DNA from 4 places in the Kineosporia sp. NBRC 101677 genome. Region 4 is predicted to be linked to each of the others. Evidence: riboswitches for the same ligand, from Rfam matches in the RefSeq annotation. Region 4 holds a riboswitch; each other region holds the start of a gene.
The links. A riboswitch is a leader RNA that binds a small molecule or an ion and turns the genes downstream of it on or off. The one in region 4 is predicted to bind cobalamin.
Positions count from the first base shown of each region.

Region 1: it holds a riboswitch for cobalamin, as region 4 does, so the genes downstream of both, QSK18_RS10330 (FecCD family ABC transporter permease) here and QSK18_RS17445 (ABC transporter substrate-binding protein) in region 4, are expected to answer to the same signal.
Region 2: it holds a riboswitch for cobalamin, as region 4 does, so the genes downstream of both, QSK18_RS11510 (energy-coupling factor ABC transporter permease) here and QSK18_RS17445 (ABC transporter substrate-binding protein) in region 4, are expected to answer to the same signal.
Region 3: it holds a riboswitch for cobalamin, as region 4 does, so the genes downstream of both, cobN (cobaltochelatase subunit CobN) here and QSK18_RS17445 (ABC transporter substrate-binding protein) in region 4, are expected to answer to the same signal.

Region 1 covers NZ_BSTA01000003.1:163,301-166,932, forward strand. The annotation lists gene QSK18_RS10325 (ABC transporter ATP-binding protein) at 1-365, opposite strand, end outside; gene QSK18_RS10330 (FecCD family ABC transporter permease) at 362-1,414, opposite strand; cobalamin riboswitch at 1,457-1,639, opposite strand; gene QSK18_RS10335 (GNAT family N-acetyltransferase) at 1,650-2,189, opposite strand; gene QSK18_RS10340 (prolyl oligopeptidase family serine peptidase) at 2,234-3,454, opposite strand; gene QSK18_RS10345 (ABC transporter ATP-binding protein) at 3,509-3,632, opposite strand, start outside.
Region 2 covers NZ_BSTA01000003.1:575,598-579,229, reverse strand. The annotation lists gene QSK18_RS11525 (energy-coupling factor ABC transporter ATP-binding protein) at 1-15, opposite strand, end outside; gene cbiQ (cobalt ECF transporter T component CbiQ) at 12-758, opposite strand; gene QSK18_RS11515 (energy-coupling factor ABC transporter substrate-binding protein) at 755-1,090, opposite strand; gene QSK18_RS11510 (energy-coupling factor ABC transporter permease) at 1,090-1,788, opposite strand; cobalamin riboswitch at 1,863-1,990, opposite strand; gene urtE (urea ABC transporter ATP-binding subunit UrtE) at 2,144-2,839, opposite strand; gene urtD (urea ABC transporter ATP-binding protein UrtD) at 2,839-3,632, opposite strand, start outside.
Region 3 covers NZ_BSTA01000004.1:28,163-31,794, reverse strand. The annotation lists gene QSK18_RS12735 (DEAD/DEAH box helicase) at 1-1,976, opposite strand, end outside; cobalamin riboswitch at 2,044-2,215, shown strand; gene cobN (cobaltochelatase subunit CobN) at 2,245-3,632, shown strand, end outside.
Region 4 covers NZ_BSTA01000005.1:313,625-317,256, forward strand. The annotation lists gene QSK18_RS17440 (dihydrolipoamide acetyltransferase family protein) at 1-1,085, shown strand, start outside; cobalamin riboswitch at 1,203-1,424, shown strand; gene QSK18_RS17445 (ABC transporter substrate-binding protein) at 1,453-2,973, shown strand; gene QSK18_RS17450 (ABC transporter permease subunit) at 2,928-3,632, shown strand, end outside.

The DNA.
Region 1 (3,632 bases), on a different contig from region 4:
TCGTCCTGGCCGCCGCGTGACCAGGGGCGGGTCCGGGGCACTCGCCCGAGGGCCACCAGTTCACCCACGAGCAGTTCCGCGGCCACGACTTCTTCCTGCGGCACGAAGGCCAGCCGGCGCGCCCGCTCCCGGGACGCAAGGTGACGGGCGTCCTCGAGGTGCCCTGAGGCGTCTGCAATCTGAACTTCTCCGGCGCTGGGGCGCAGCACTCCGGCCAGAACGCGCAGCAGGGTGGATTTTCCCGCGCCGTTCACCCCTACGATGCCCAGGCGTTGCCCGGCCGGAACGTCCAGGTCGATGTCGCTCAGGATCTCGCGGCCACCGAGCTGGGCCGACACGCCCTTCACGCGCAGGGCCACGGTCATCGTTCGCCGCCGAACCGGTACTGGCCCCGGCCCATCAGGAGCAGGAACAACGGGGCCCCGATCACCCCGGTGACCACGCCCAGCGGAATCTCCTGCGGGCGAACCGCCAGTCGGGCGAGAACGTCTACCCAGAGCAGGAATACACCACCACCGAGGGCTGCGACGGGCAGCAGGACCCGATGCTGAGCGCCGACCACCAGCCGGGCCGCATGCGGCACGATCAGCCCGACGAAGCCGATCCCCCCACTCACCGCCACCAGCACCCCGACCAGCACCGCCAGGCCGACGAACAGGGTGGTCCGCAGGGCGACGACGTTCACTCCCAGGGCTGCGGCCGTGTCCGAGCCGACGGCCAGGGCGTCCAGCCAGCGGTGCAGGGCGAGCATGCCCAGCGCCAGCACGGCCACGAGAAGTGCCGGGATCCAGAGCTTTTCCCAGGTGGCGCCGCCCACGCTGCCGAGCATCCAGAACATCACCGAGTCCGCGGCCCGGGGGTCGTCGCTGAGGAAGACCAGGAACGAGGCAATCGACGAGAGTCCGGACGAGAGAACGACTCCGGACAGCACCAGCCGCAACGGGGTCAGCCCGCCCTGGGTCATCGCCACCAGGTAGACCAGCAGGGCCGAGCCGATCGCCCCGAGCAGGGCGCCGCCCGAGACCGCGTAGATGCCGAACCCGGCCAGGGAACCGGTGGTGATCGCCGCGGTCGCCCCGACCGACGCGCCCGAGCTGATGCCCAGCAGGAACGGGTCGGCCAGGGGATTGCGCACCAGTGTCTGCATTCCGGCGCCGGCCACCGCAAGTCCGGCACCGACGACCACCGCCATCAGGGCACGCGGTAGCCGCAGCTCCCAGACGATGACGTCCCAGCGGCCCGGTCCGCTGCCGTCGAGACGGTCGGTGACGGCGGAGACCACTTCACCCAGCGGGATGTGCTCAGAGCCGAACGCCAGCGAGATAACGACGCTGACCAGGCACGCCACGGTCAGCGCGGCGGCCAGGGGCCAGAACTTCAGGCGGCGCCGGGCAGGGGTGGGCGACGGGTCCACGCATGACCTCTCCAGTCCCGGGCCCTGGTCGCGAGAGCCCGTCGACGAACACGTGAACCGACAGGTCTTCGGACTCGGGGTCAACCGGTGGCACGGCCTTCCCAGGGAGAGGCTCCCCAGTGGCGAGTCGTGCCGCCGTCGCCCTTACCGCTGCGCGCCAGTCCCGGAATTGCACCGGAGTTCCCTGGCATCCACCCGGATGCGATCGGTTCGTGCCGGAGGCTAGCACGCGGGACTACTGCTGCATCACCCAGGTGGGCACCGGCTCGTCGATCTCGGCGACGACCTTCCAGCCGGACCGCTCGTACAGGGCCACGTTACGGCGGGTGGCCGTCTCCAGGTAGGCGGGCAGCCCGGCCTCGGCCGCGCGCTGCAGCCCGGCCTGCATGACCGCCCGCCCCAGACCCTGGCCGGTGTGGTCGGGGTGGGTGCCGAGAACCCCGAGATACCAGTACGAGGACTCGGGGAAGGCGGCGTGCACGACCTCGTCGTAGGCGCGCAGCCGGGACGCGGCGGGCTCCGGCAGTTCCAGAGGGCTGCTGGCCGGGGGCGTGCCCGGCGGTTCCCAGATCGCCACCGAGACACCGCCCTCGACGGTCCAGATCGCCCCCATGCCGACCCTCTTGTCGAACACGTGACCGAAGAAGGCGGCGGCGCCGTGCTCGTACTCCTCCTGGTCGGGGAAGATGTGGCGCAGCACCGGATCGGACGAGAACGCGGCGACCAGGGTGCGGACGATCGGGGTCCGGTCGGCGGGAGTGGCTACAGAGATCACGGGGTCAGCTTCTCATCCCGACACTCCCGCCCCGGGCATACGGTTCAGGTGCGTTGCCGGGCCATCCACTGCCAGACGTGGGTGCCCTTGATGCTGGGATCGTTGCGGCCCACGTAGATCCACGACCAGTGGCCGGGGAACCTGTAGCCGTTCCAGACCACCTCGTCGTAGAGCGTCACCCGCGAGCGCGGGATCAGTTCGCTCGCGTGCACGGTGTTGGCCTGCGGGTCGACGGTGGCGTCGTCGAGCGAGGTGACGAGCCAGGTGGGGGTACGGATGGCCCGGAGCTCGGCGTCCGGGATGAGCGGCGGGTTACCGGCCACCACGCCGCAGATCGGCACCGAGGAGGCGAACAGGTCCGGGTAGGTGGTGGTCATCTTCAGACTCATGTAGCCGCCGTTGCTGCACCCGACCACGTGCACCCGGTCGCGATCGATCGGGTGCCGCGCCGACACGTCCTCAATCACCTTCCTGATCATCGGGGCGAACCGCGGGCCGTCCTCCATCCAGTACGAGGTGCTCTGCGGGGCAACCACATACGCGCCGCCGAAGATCTTCTGCCCCTCCCGGGTGGCGAAGCCGAGCGCACCCCGGTTCGCGCGCAGCGTGGTCTCGTTGTCGTAGTAGCCGTCCGGCAGCGAGGCGCCCTCGCCGCCGCCGTGCAGCCAGACCACCAGAGGACGCTTGCCCCGCCCGGAAGGCGTGTAGAGCCGGTACTTCAGGCCGTTGCTGATCTCGTGGTGACCGAACGCGTCCACCTCGGGGTTGACCAGCCTGCCCTGCTCGAAACGCTCGATCAGCAGGGGCTTGCCGAACCGCCGGGGCACGGGTTGGTTCTGGGTGATCGTGTATTCCAGGTTCAGTCGCACGTTCCGGCTGCGGGTCACCACGTAGCCGAGCGTCGCCGCACCGGGTTTCCCCTCGCCGTGCTCCAGTTCGAGCACGATGTTGCCGCGGTGATCCAGCCGCGCCCGGGTGACCACCCGGTCCAGGTCGTACCCACTGGCGCCCGGGATCGGGCTGGTGGCCTTCGCGTGCACGGTGAACGTGCTGGTGGTGAGGCCTTCGGCGGTGATCGGGCCGAGCCGGTCGGTGTCCAGGGTGACGGCGGTGACCTGCTCACCCCCGTCGAGGGTCTCGGCCTCGAGCCGGAACCGGGTGGGCCTCTCGTCGGCTCCGGCGCCGGCGGCGTTCGTGATGCTCAGGGCACCGGGCAGAACCAGGCCGGCGGCTAGGACGCTGCGGCGACCGATGGGCTGGGGCATGCGAACTCCTGTCCTCGTCTTCCTTGACTGGCGGACAGGACCAGGCTCGCATGCTCAGATTCCGGAGAAAACCCTCGGTTCGAAGAGTAGATGGATGCCGCCCTTGTGCTCGATCCGTTCCACGCCGATGCCGTAGACCCGCTCGATCAGGCCGGCGTCGATCACCTCGGCGGCGGGC
Region 2 (3,632 bases), on a different contig from region 4:
CACTTCGGTGTTCACTGCGCCACCCCGAGCGAGACCGCCACCAGGGTCACGAGCCCGGCCAGGGTGCCACCGACGAACCAGATTGAGGACGTCTGCTGCTGGCCGACGGTTCGCATCACGCCCTCGAAACCTCTTCCGGCCAGGCCCGACTCCAGGCGCCGGGCCCGCTCGAAGGCGCGGGTCAGGGTGGCGGCGGCGAGGGTGGAGGCCGAGCGCAGAGCCGCGCGGCGGGAGGTGTACCCCAGCCGGGCGGTCTGCGCCGCACGCACCGCGCTCACCGACTCCAGCAGGACGAACAGCAGGCGGTAGATCAGGCCGGCCACATCCACCACGGCCTCCGGCACGCCCCGGCGCCGGGCCCAGGACAGCAGGTCGGTCATCGGGGTGGTGGCCGCCAGCAGCAGCACCGCGCAGGTGCCGGCCACCGCGTGGGCCAGGGTGGAGGCGGCTGCGGCCAGGGTCTCGGAGGTGACCGTGGGACCGAAACCCTCGCTGCGCCAGGTGATCGCGATGCTCAGCGTGCCCAGGACGATGAACGCGGCCGGGCCCGAGGCCGCCCGCACCAGCAGGTGCACCGGCACCCGGCCCGGCCCCAGCATCAGGCCCAGCGCTGCCGCCGTGACCAGCGCCGAGGCGGGCCAGGGCGGCAGCACCAGGGCGCTGATCACCAGTCCCAGGCTGAGCAGCACCTTGTCGCCGGGGGAGTACTGCCGCCAGGGGCTGGCCCAGGCAGCGGTGTCGATGGCCGGAGCACTCACGATTCGGAGGAGACCTCGGCCCTGCGGCGGTTGCCGGAAAGCCGGCCGATGATGAACCCGAGAGTGCCCGCGCCGACCGCCGCCTGCAGGGCGAACAGGCCGGACTCGATCTCCCCGGAGGAGGGCTCGAACAGCGGGTTGAACCAGACGTCGTAGTCCGGGTTGATCTCCTCGACCTTGGTGGTGGCCGAGGAGTCGCTGCCGGCGTACGACTCGCCCTCGGGCTGCCCCTCGGTGTTCAGCCGGAGGGCCAGTGGGATGGCGAAGATCGCGAAGACGAGCAGCAGCAGGGCCACGTCGACGGCCCAGCGGCGCGGGGTGCGGGTGGCCATCAGGCACGCTCCTCGGCGGCGACGGTGGATTCCGGCAGGGCGCGCTGCAGGCCGAGCGAGCTCAGTTCGTCCGGGGCGATCCGGGCCAGCAGGCGGAACACCAGCACGCCCAGCAGTCCTTCGGCGATCGCCAGCGGGATCTGGGTGAGCGCGAAGATGCCCAGGAACTCGCCGATCGAGCCGAGAACACCGCCGGAGGGGTCGGGGTGGGCCAGACCGAGCTGGATCGAGGTGACCACGTAGGTGGACAGGTCCGACAGCGACAGCGCGGCGAAAACGCCGACGGAGAAGGAAAGTCCCAGCGTCGAGCAGGCCCGGTAGGCCCCGTACCCGACCCACGGACCAACGATCGCCATCGAGAACGCGTTGGCCCCGAGCGTCGTTAATCCGCCGTGAGCCAGCAGCAGAGCCTGGAACAACAGCACGATGGCGCCCAGCACGGCCATCACCGGTGGCCGGAACAGCACCGCCCCCAGACCGGTCCCGGTGGGGTGACTGGAACTGCCTGTCACGGAGGGGAGTTTGATGGCGGACAGGACGAAAGTGAAGGCCCCGGCCGCACCCAGCAGCAGGCGCGACTCCGGGCGTTCGCGCACCTCGCGGACCACACAGCGGGCGCCGTGCACGACGAACGGGGCGGCGGCCACCGTCCAGGCGGCGGCGTGGAGCGGGGGCAGGTACCCCTCAGCGATGTGCATGCAGCACCTCGCCCTGGCAGACGTGTCTCATCGGATCTCCTCGGGTCCTCGCCCTGGATCGGATGCGACGGCCGAAGTCTCCTGGCTTCCCGGATCGACGCTCGCCCCGGCCTTCCGGCCCGATGGAGGGCCGTGGCACGGCATGGGGGTCTGCTTCCCGGTGACAGTGGCGGGACCGCGCCGGATTCACACCGGCTTCCTTCACTGCCGTCGCGGTGAATGTGTAGTTGTGACTGGCTCGGGCATCATGCCATGGCTCGGGGCCTGAGCAGAATGCCTGCCCGGGATCGGGGCGCAGCACAACGGGCCCCCGGTCCGCCTGAGCAGACCGGGAGCCCGATGTGCGGTGCCGCGGTCAGCCCAGTGCCATGGCCGCCCGCACGCCGGACTCGTTGGCTGCTCCGCCGGCGCCCTCGGCGCTCACCCGCCCCGACTCCAGCACGTAGTAGCGGGCGCTGGCCTCCAGGGCGAAGCCGATGTGCTGCTCGACCAGCAGCACCGAGAGCCCGGAGGCGGCCAGCTGCACGATCGCGTCCTCGATCTCCCCGACCACCGAGGGCTGGATGCCTTCGGTGGGTTCGTCCAGCAGCATGATCTTCGGCCCGACGATCAGGGCCCGGGCGATTGCCAGCTGCTGGCGCTGCCCGCCCGAGAGCAGCCCGGCCCGGCGGGTGAGCAGACCGCGCAGCGCCGGGAACAGGTCGAGCGCCTCGTTCATCCGCGAGACGCCGGCCGCGCCCTGGCCGTCGGCCACCAGCTGCAGGTTCTCCCGGGCGCTGAGCTGGCCGAACGACTGCTGCCCCTGGGGCACGTAGGCCAGGCCGAGCCGGACCCGGCGGTGCGGCCTGGCCCGGGTGACGTCTTCACCGTTGAGCCGGATGGAGCCGGCCGAGACCGGCAGCAGGCCCACCGCCGCCCTCAGCAGGGTGGTCTTGCCGGCACCGTTGTGGCCCATGACGGCCACGATCTCGCCGGCCCCCACGGTCAGGCTCACCCCGTGCACGACGTCGGTCCGCCCGTAACCGACCTTCAGCCCATCGATCTCGAGCACTATCTCGCCTCCTCGGCCATCGAACCTGCAGAACCCCGCCCGTGCGAGCGGCTTCCGAGGTAGACCTCGATCACCCGCTCGTCGGCGGTCACCTCGCCCACCGAACCCTCGGCGAGCACCTTGCCCTGATGCATGACCGTCACCGACGAGGCGTAGGTGCGCATGAACTCCATGTCGTGCTCCACCACGATCACCGTGCGCTGCTGACCGATGCGCTGCAGCAGCAGGCCGGTCTCTTCCCGCTCGGCCTGGCTCATCCCGGCCACCGGCTCGTCCAGCAGCAGCACGTGCGCGTTCTGCACCAGCAGCATGCCGATCTCCAGCCACTGCTTCTGCCCGTGTGCCAGCACCCCGGCCGGCACCTGGGCCACCCGGGTCAGGCCGATCGTCTCCAAGGCGGCCTCGACCTCGGCCGGCACCGCTGAACGCTTACGCAGCAGTGTTTTCAGGCCGCGCCCGGATCCGGCGGCGATGTCCAGGTTCTGCAGAACGGTGAGCTCCTCGAACACGCTGGCGGTCTGGAACGTGCGCCCCACCCCGGCCCGGGCGATCCGGTGCGAGCTCTTGCCCAGCAGCTCGACCCCACCGAAGCGGACCGAGCCGGTTGCCGGCGCAAGCCCGGTGACGGCGTCCACCATCGTGGTCTTGCCCGCGCCGTTCGGGCCGATCAGGAAGCGCAGGTCGCCGCTGGTGACGGTGAGGTCGACCCCGTCCACGGCGACGAATCCGTCGAACACCACCCGCAGGCCGCGGATCTCGAGGTAGTCGCGCTTGAAGTCTTCTGCCGGTGCGG
Region 3 (3,632 bases), on a different contig from region 4:
CGGTCGGAGCCGTGCTGGACGTGCACCCGTAGTCCCGGGGTGAACTTGGCGGCCTCGCGCTGCCAGTTGCCGACCAGCGACATCGGGCAGACCAGCAGCGTCGGCGCGGGCACCAGATCATCGGTGCCTTGAGGCTTTTCCTGGTCCGAGGCGATCAGGGCGAGCAGCTGCACGGTCTTGCCCAGCCCCATGTCGTCGGCCAGAACCGCTCCCAGGCCGAGAGATTCGAGGAAGGCCAGCCAGGAGACACCGCGCTCCTGATACGGGCGCAAGGTGCCCTTGAAATCACTGGTCACCGGAAACGTCGTCAATTGACGCTCTTCCGGGGAGGCCAGGAAGTCGGCCAGCCAGCCGGAGGCGTCCACCCCGGTCACCTCGAGCCCGGCGGGCCCTTCGGAACCAGCACCGATCACCGAGAGGACGTCGGCGATGGACATGGTCTGCGGGCCGGTCTTGCGCTGTTTGCGCAGAAAAGTACGCGCCTTGCGCAGCTTTTCGGGATCGACCTGCATCCACTCGCCGCGCAGCTTCACCAGTGGCGCCTGGGCCTCGATCAGCGACTCGACCTCGTCGTCGGTGAGCAGCGCGTCGCCGACGGAGAGCCGCCAGTCGTACTCCACGATGTCGTTCTGCCGGAAGACCGGTGTGCCCTCGACCCTTCCGGGCTGGGGCTTGGTGCCGGCCTGCAGCCGCGCGCCCAGCCGTTGCGGCCGTGACCACCAGCCGGGCAGCTGCACCCCGAAGCCTGCGCCGATCAGCAGACCGGCCGCCTCGGTGAGGAAGTGGTGGGCCCCGGCGTTGTCGAGCAGGAGCTCGACGGGCTGCGCGTGCAGCAGCGCATCACGCAGGGCCGGGTAGAGCCGCAGGGCCCGGCCCAGTTCGGCCAGCAGCGTCTCCTGCGGGCGCGGGGCGTTGCGGCGCAGCCGGGTCAGGCTCGGCTCCCGGTCCCAGATGTCCTGCGCGGACACGAAGAGGCCGGGCTGGTCGGCGTCCTGCAGGCCGAACTCCAGCCGCCACAGGGCCGCCAGCTCGGCCGGGCGCAGTTCGATCCGGGCCGGGCGCAGGATGCTGTCGAGGTCGTCGTCGGTGGGCTCGGAGAGGCGGAAGCCGGCCCGCACGAGCCCGCCGTGCACCGTCTCGGCCTGCCAGGTGTCCAGGCCCTCGACCAGGTGACGCATCTGCCGCTGGTTCGCCGGGAACGCGGGGTACTGCCCGTGCAGGGCCTGCCGCCAGCCCAGCAGCCCCAGCCCGCCCGTACCCGGGCCAGGCCCGAGCCTGCCCCGCACTCCCACGTCGACCAGGGCATCGACTGCGGCCGCAGCGCTCTGGTCGGCGGGGGCCTCGGCATTCCAGGACGGGGGCAGAGTGTGCACCACATGCCGGAACCATTCGCCGTCGTCCCCGGTGATCACCGGGCGCCAACGAGCGACTCCGTGCCCGTCGGGGGTCTCCAGCACGACGGGAAGCACGCGACCGCGGCTGATCAGGTTTTCTGCGAACTGGTGCAGAGCGAGAAGGTGACGGACGTCGGATCCGAGCGTTGGGGCGTCTTCAAGCTCTTTACCTAACCCCAGCAACACCTGGGGGGCCTGCCAGGCGGGCACCGCAATCGTCCTTACCCGCCAGCGGACCTGTGGGAACAGCCGCGCCGACTCCCCCTCGGCACGATCACTGGGCCAGCCCGAACGCAGGTCCAGGAGCTCGGGCGAACCGCCGGGAGCGTGCTGGAACGAGGGCAGCACAAGGTCGGCTGTGCCCTCCTTCCAGCCTTCGTCCACCAGGTCGGCGACATCCGTGATGGTGTGCCGGAGCTCCTCGGAGGGCACGTCGAAGGGGTGCTCGCGGATCTTGGGCCGACGGCCGGTGCGTTCGGCGGGGGCAGTGCGAATCTGTGGATCTTCGGCCCAGAGCACCAGGGAGCCGTCGTCAGCGGGGTCATTGGCAGAGATCGACCACCACGCATGCACGACGAACACCCGGTCAGCTTAGGTGCTCCACGGCCGGGGGTTGGGCGGGTTGCCGAGGGCTGGCACAGTGGCCCCGTAAAGCAACCGCGGTGTGGCGGACAGGAAGCCGGTGAGAATCCGGCGCGGTCGCGCCACTGTGAGCGCTGAGTGACGTTCCAGAACTCCATGGTCACGGCCTGTGAGGGCTGGAAGGCCGGGACGTCACGCGGACGCCGAGCCAGGAAACTGTGCCGCACCGCAGCAACCCGCCGCGCGGACGGCGAGGAAGAGGACGTACGTGACGTTTGAGGCTCCCGAGCGCTCCACTGTGCTGCTCATCTCCACCTCGGACACCGATCTGCTCAGCGCACGCGCGAGCAAGGTGCCCTACCGCCTGGCCAACCCCAACCGGGTGGCCGTGGAAGACCTGGACGGCCTGCTCGAAGGCGTCGCGGTCACCGTGGTGCGCCTGCTCGGCGGCACCCGGGCCTGGGAAGAGGGCCTGGCCGCGCTGCTGGCCAAGGGCGTGCCAGTGGTGGTGCTCTCCGGCGAGGCGCTGCCCGACGCCGACCTGATGCGCCGCTCGACGGTGCCGGTCGGGGTGGCCACCCAGGCGCACGGCTACCTGGCCGAGGGCGGTCCGGAGAACCTGACCGAACTGCACTCGTTCCTGACCGACACCCTGCTGCTGACCGGCTTCGGCTTCGAGCCGCCGCGCAGCACGCCGGTCTGGGGTGTGCTCGAGCGTCCGTTGCTTGAGGACGAGAGTGGGCGCCCAACGATCGCGGTGCTCTACTACCGCGCCCATCACGTTGCGGGTAACACCGCCTTCGTCGAGGCGTTGTGCCAGGCGGTGGAGCAGGCCGGTGGGCGGCCCCTGCCGATCTTCTGTGCCTCGCTGCGGGCCGCCCCCGACGACCTGATGGAGCTGCTCGGCACGGCCGACGCGCTGCTGGTCACGGTGCTGGCGGCGGGCGGCAACCGGCCGGCCAACGCCTCGGCCGGGGGTGACGAGTCGACCTGGGACATCGGGGCGCTGGCCGCGCTGGACGTGCCGATCCTGCAGGCGATCAGCACGCTGACCTCGCGGGAGCGCTGGCTGGAGAACTCCGAGGGCCTGATCCCGCTGGACGCGGCCAACCAGGTGGCGATCCCGGAGTTCGACGGCCGGCTGATCACGGTGCCGTTCTCGTTCAAGGAGGTCGACTCCGAGGGCCTCACGCAGTACGTGGCCGACCCGGAGCGCGCCCTGCGGGCGGCCGGTATCGCGGTGGCCCACGCCCGGCTGCGGCACCTGCCCGCTCCGCAGAAGCGCATCGGTCTGGTGCTGACGGCCTACCCGACCAAGCACGCGCGGATCGGTAACGCAGTTGGGCTGGACACTCCGGCCTCGGCACTGGTGCTGCTGAAGGCGCTGTCTGAAGCTGGTTACGATGTCGGGCCTTTGGAAGGCTCCGAGGCGCTGCCCGGCCTCGAGGCGATGGACGGCGACGCGCTGGTGCACGGGCTGATCGAGGCCGGCGGGCAGGACCTGGACTGGCTGTCGGAAGAGGACCTGGCCCGTAACCCGGTCCGGATCCCGGCCGCGGTGTACCGCCGGTTCTTCCAGACGCTCCCTGCCGATCTGCAGGAGGCCGTGGTCGAGTCGTGGGGTCCGGCGCCGGGTGAGATGTTCGTCGACCCGCC
Region 4 (3,632 bases):
TCGACCTGCGACTGGTCACCGGCAGCGGACCGGACGGCCTGATCATGCGCGCCGACATCCGTCGTGCCCTCGAGGAACGTGGTGCGGACGCCCGGGCAACCAGCCGGTCCGCTGACCTCTCCGAGCAGGGGGTTCGCAGCGGCGTGGGTGCACCCGCCGAATATGCCGAGCCTGCTGCACATTCACGGTCCGCGGCACATTCACGCCCCACTGCCGACGCACGAGCCACTGTCGACGCTGGACCCGTTACCGACTCGCAGGCCACCACCCACTCACGGCCCGCTGCTGACTCGCAGCGCGCACTGAGGAGCGGGCCCGCAGACCCGGCCGACGACGTCCTCGGGTTTGACCGCCTGCCCCTCACCGGCGTCCGTCGTTTCGCTGCGGAGAAGTTCTCCCGTTCCCGCCGTGAGATCCCCGAAGCCACCATCTGGGTCGACGCCGACGCCACACCGTTCCTGGCCGCTCGCAGCGCCCTGAACAGCTCCGCCCACAACGCCGCCGGCAGCAGCCAGCGGTCAGGCGGGGCGCCGGCCCACTGGGCGTCCCCGGCCCAGCCGGTCAGCCTCGTCGCCCTGCTGGCCCGGTTCGTGGTGGCCGGCCTGCGCCGCTTCCCCGAGCTCAACGCCACCGTCGAGGACGGCGAGATCCACCGTCATCACGCCGTCCACCTGGGCTTCGCCGCCCAGACCGACCGGGGGCTGGTGGTGCCGGTCGTGCGTCACGCCGACCGGCTCACCACTCGGGAGCTGGCCGCCGCCCTGCAGCAGAAGACCGCGGCCGCCCGCGACGGCCGGATCACTCCGGCCGATCTGACCGGCGGCACGTTCACGGTCAACAACTACGGGGTGTTCGGCACCGACGGGGCCGCGGCGATCATCAACCATCCCGAGGCCGCCATCCTGGGCATCGGGCGCATCGTCGACCGGCCGTGGGTGCTCGAGGGGCAACTGGCCGTGCGGAAGGTCACCCAGCTGACGCTGAGCTTCGACCACCGGGTCTGCGACGGGGCCACCGCGGGTGGGCTGCTGCGGTTCGTCGCCGACTGCGTGGAGAACCCGGTCACCGCCCTCGGCGACCTCTGAACCCCGGCCCGGCCCTCGGCCGTCGCAGCCCGCCCACCCCCGACGGAGGCGAAACCTGATGAGATGAACAGGCATTCATGCATTTCGGCCCGCCTTGCCGCCACCGCCACCGGTGATCTAGGTTGACGAGGCCGTGGTGCTCGGGAATTCCGGTGCAGGACCGGAGCGGCCCTCGCCACTGTGATCGGGAAGGTGCCGGTTCGCGTAGTCCGAATCGGGCGCCACTGGGCCCGGCACGACGCCCCGACGAGCTCGTCGAGGTGGCGCGCAGGCCTGGGAAGGTGCACCGGCAGCGTTCGACCCGAGAGCCAGGAGACCGGCCACGGCACTGTTTCGCAACCACGAGGTGCTGGAGGCGGTCCGTTCCATGGACCCTGCACGTTCTGCCAAGACGATCACGACGCTGATCGGGGCGACAATCGTCCTTTCACTGGCCGCCTGCGGCGGTGGCTCCGACGACCAGGCCGCAAGCGGCTCGGGAGAACGCAAGACGCTGCGCTACGCGTACGCCTTCACTCCGGTCGCCGCGCTCAGCCCCTACAGCGACGACGCGGTGACCAGCTACGGCGTGGGCGCCACGGAGACGCTGGTCAAGCTCGACGCCTCCGGTGCGCCGGCCGCCTCACTGGCCACCGGCTGGGAGCAGACCGACCCCGCCACCTGGGAACTCACCCTGCGGGACGGAGTGAAGTTCCAGGACGGAACCGCGATGAACGCCGAGGCCGTCGCTGCGTCCCTGACCAACGCCGCCGAGGCCGAGCCCGCCCCCCGCGCCCTGTCCGGCACCGAGCTGACCGTGAGCGCCGTCGGCGAGAACGCGGTGAGGATCGTCACCAAGACCCCCGACCCGGTGCTCGTCCAGCGCCTCACCTCCCCCGAGCTGGCCATCCTGGCCGAGAAGGCCTACGCCGACCCGGCCTCGCCCTCGGTGGTCGGCACGGGCACCGGCCCGTACACGATGACCGCCCTGAACGGCACCACCTCGGCCGACCTGAGCGCGAACCCGGCCTACTGGGGCGGCGAGCCGGCGCTGGCCGGGATCGAACTGAGCTTCGTGGCCGACGGCGACCAACGGGCCTCGGCGCTGCGGGCCGGGCAGACCGACCTGGCCCAGGCCCTGCCCGCCGACCAGCTCGAGCCGGTCGGGGCCGAGAACGTGCTGGCCGTGCCGCTGCCCCGCACCGTCTCGGTGCACCTGATCCAGAGCTCCCCGGTGTTCTCCGACCCCGGCAAGCGCGAACTGGCCCGCGAGGCGATCGAGGGCCTCGACCTGGCCGGCACCATCTACGCCGGGGCCGCCGACCCGGCCCAGGGCCTGTTCTCCACGGTTTCCACCTGGGCGCAGAACCGCCCGGCCCCCACCTACCCGCAGGCCGAGCCGTGGGGCGCGAGCCAGACCCCGAAGCAGATCACCCTGGCCACCTTCGCCGACCGGCCGGAGCTGGCCGAGATCGCCACCGTCGTGGCCGACCAGTGGCGCAAGGCCGGCTTCGACGTCAAGACGGTGGTGCAGGAGTACAACCAGATGGAGTCCGACTACCTCAAGGGCACCTACGACGCGGTGATCATGAGCCGCTCCTACGGCCAGGACACCGCCGACCCGATCAGCTACCTGCAGGCCGACTTCGGCTGTGAAGGCGGCTACAACCTCAGCCGGTACTGCGACCAGGACCTGGACCAGGATCTCGCCGAGGCCGCCGGGCAGGCCGACGTCGAGACCCGCAACCAGGCCGCCGTGGCCGCCGAGCACACGGTGCTCTCCCAGGTCGCCGTCATCCCGCTGATCCACGACCGCACCCAGTTCGGTGTCGCCGACGGCCTCACCGGCCTGGCCGCCGACCCGTGGGAGCGCGCCGTGATCACCGCCGCGACCGAGCTGGACGACTGACCGCGAACCTGGGCAGCAACCTGGGCAGTCACCTGCGTACCGGGGGCCGATTCGTCCGCGCGGCCCCCGGTACGGTCGGGGCGTTCCTGCTGCTTCTGCTCGTCGTCGCGGCACTTCCCTGGCTGCGCGGCGAAGACCCGGCCCAGACCGTGCTGCGGGTGCGCTACACCGCCCGAGGCGACGACCCGCAGGCCGTCGAGGCGCTGCGCCGGCAACTTGACCTGCCGTCCAACCCGTTCTCCGGTGTCCTGAATTGGCTGCTCAACGCCCTGCGGGGAGACTTCGGCACCAGCTGGGTCAGCAGTCAGCCCGTCGACGACCTGGTGCGCCCAGCGCTGAGCACCTCCCTGACGCTGGCCGGAACTGCCTTGGTGATCGCCGTACTGGTCGCCGGTCTTCTGCTGACCCCTGCCCTGGAACAACGACCGTCCAGAACAGCCCGGCTGCTCACAGGCCCGGTCCCGGCAGCACTCGCAGCCCTGCCGGAAGTAGTGCTCGCCGTCAGCGGGGTCCTGCTTTTCGCCGTCACCTGGAACGTGCTGCCCGTCTTCGGCTGGAACGGCCCGGCGAGCGCGGTTCTCCCGGGTCTGGCTCTGGGACTGCCCGCCGGCGGGCTGCTGGCCAGGATGCTCACGGCCACGGCAGAGCAGACCCTGTCT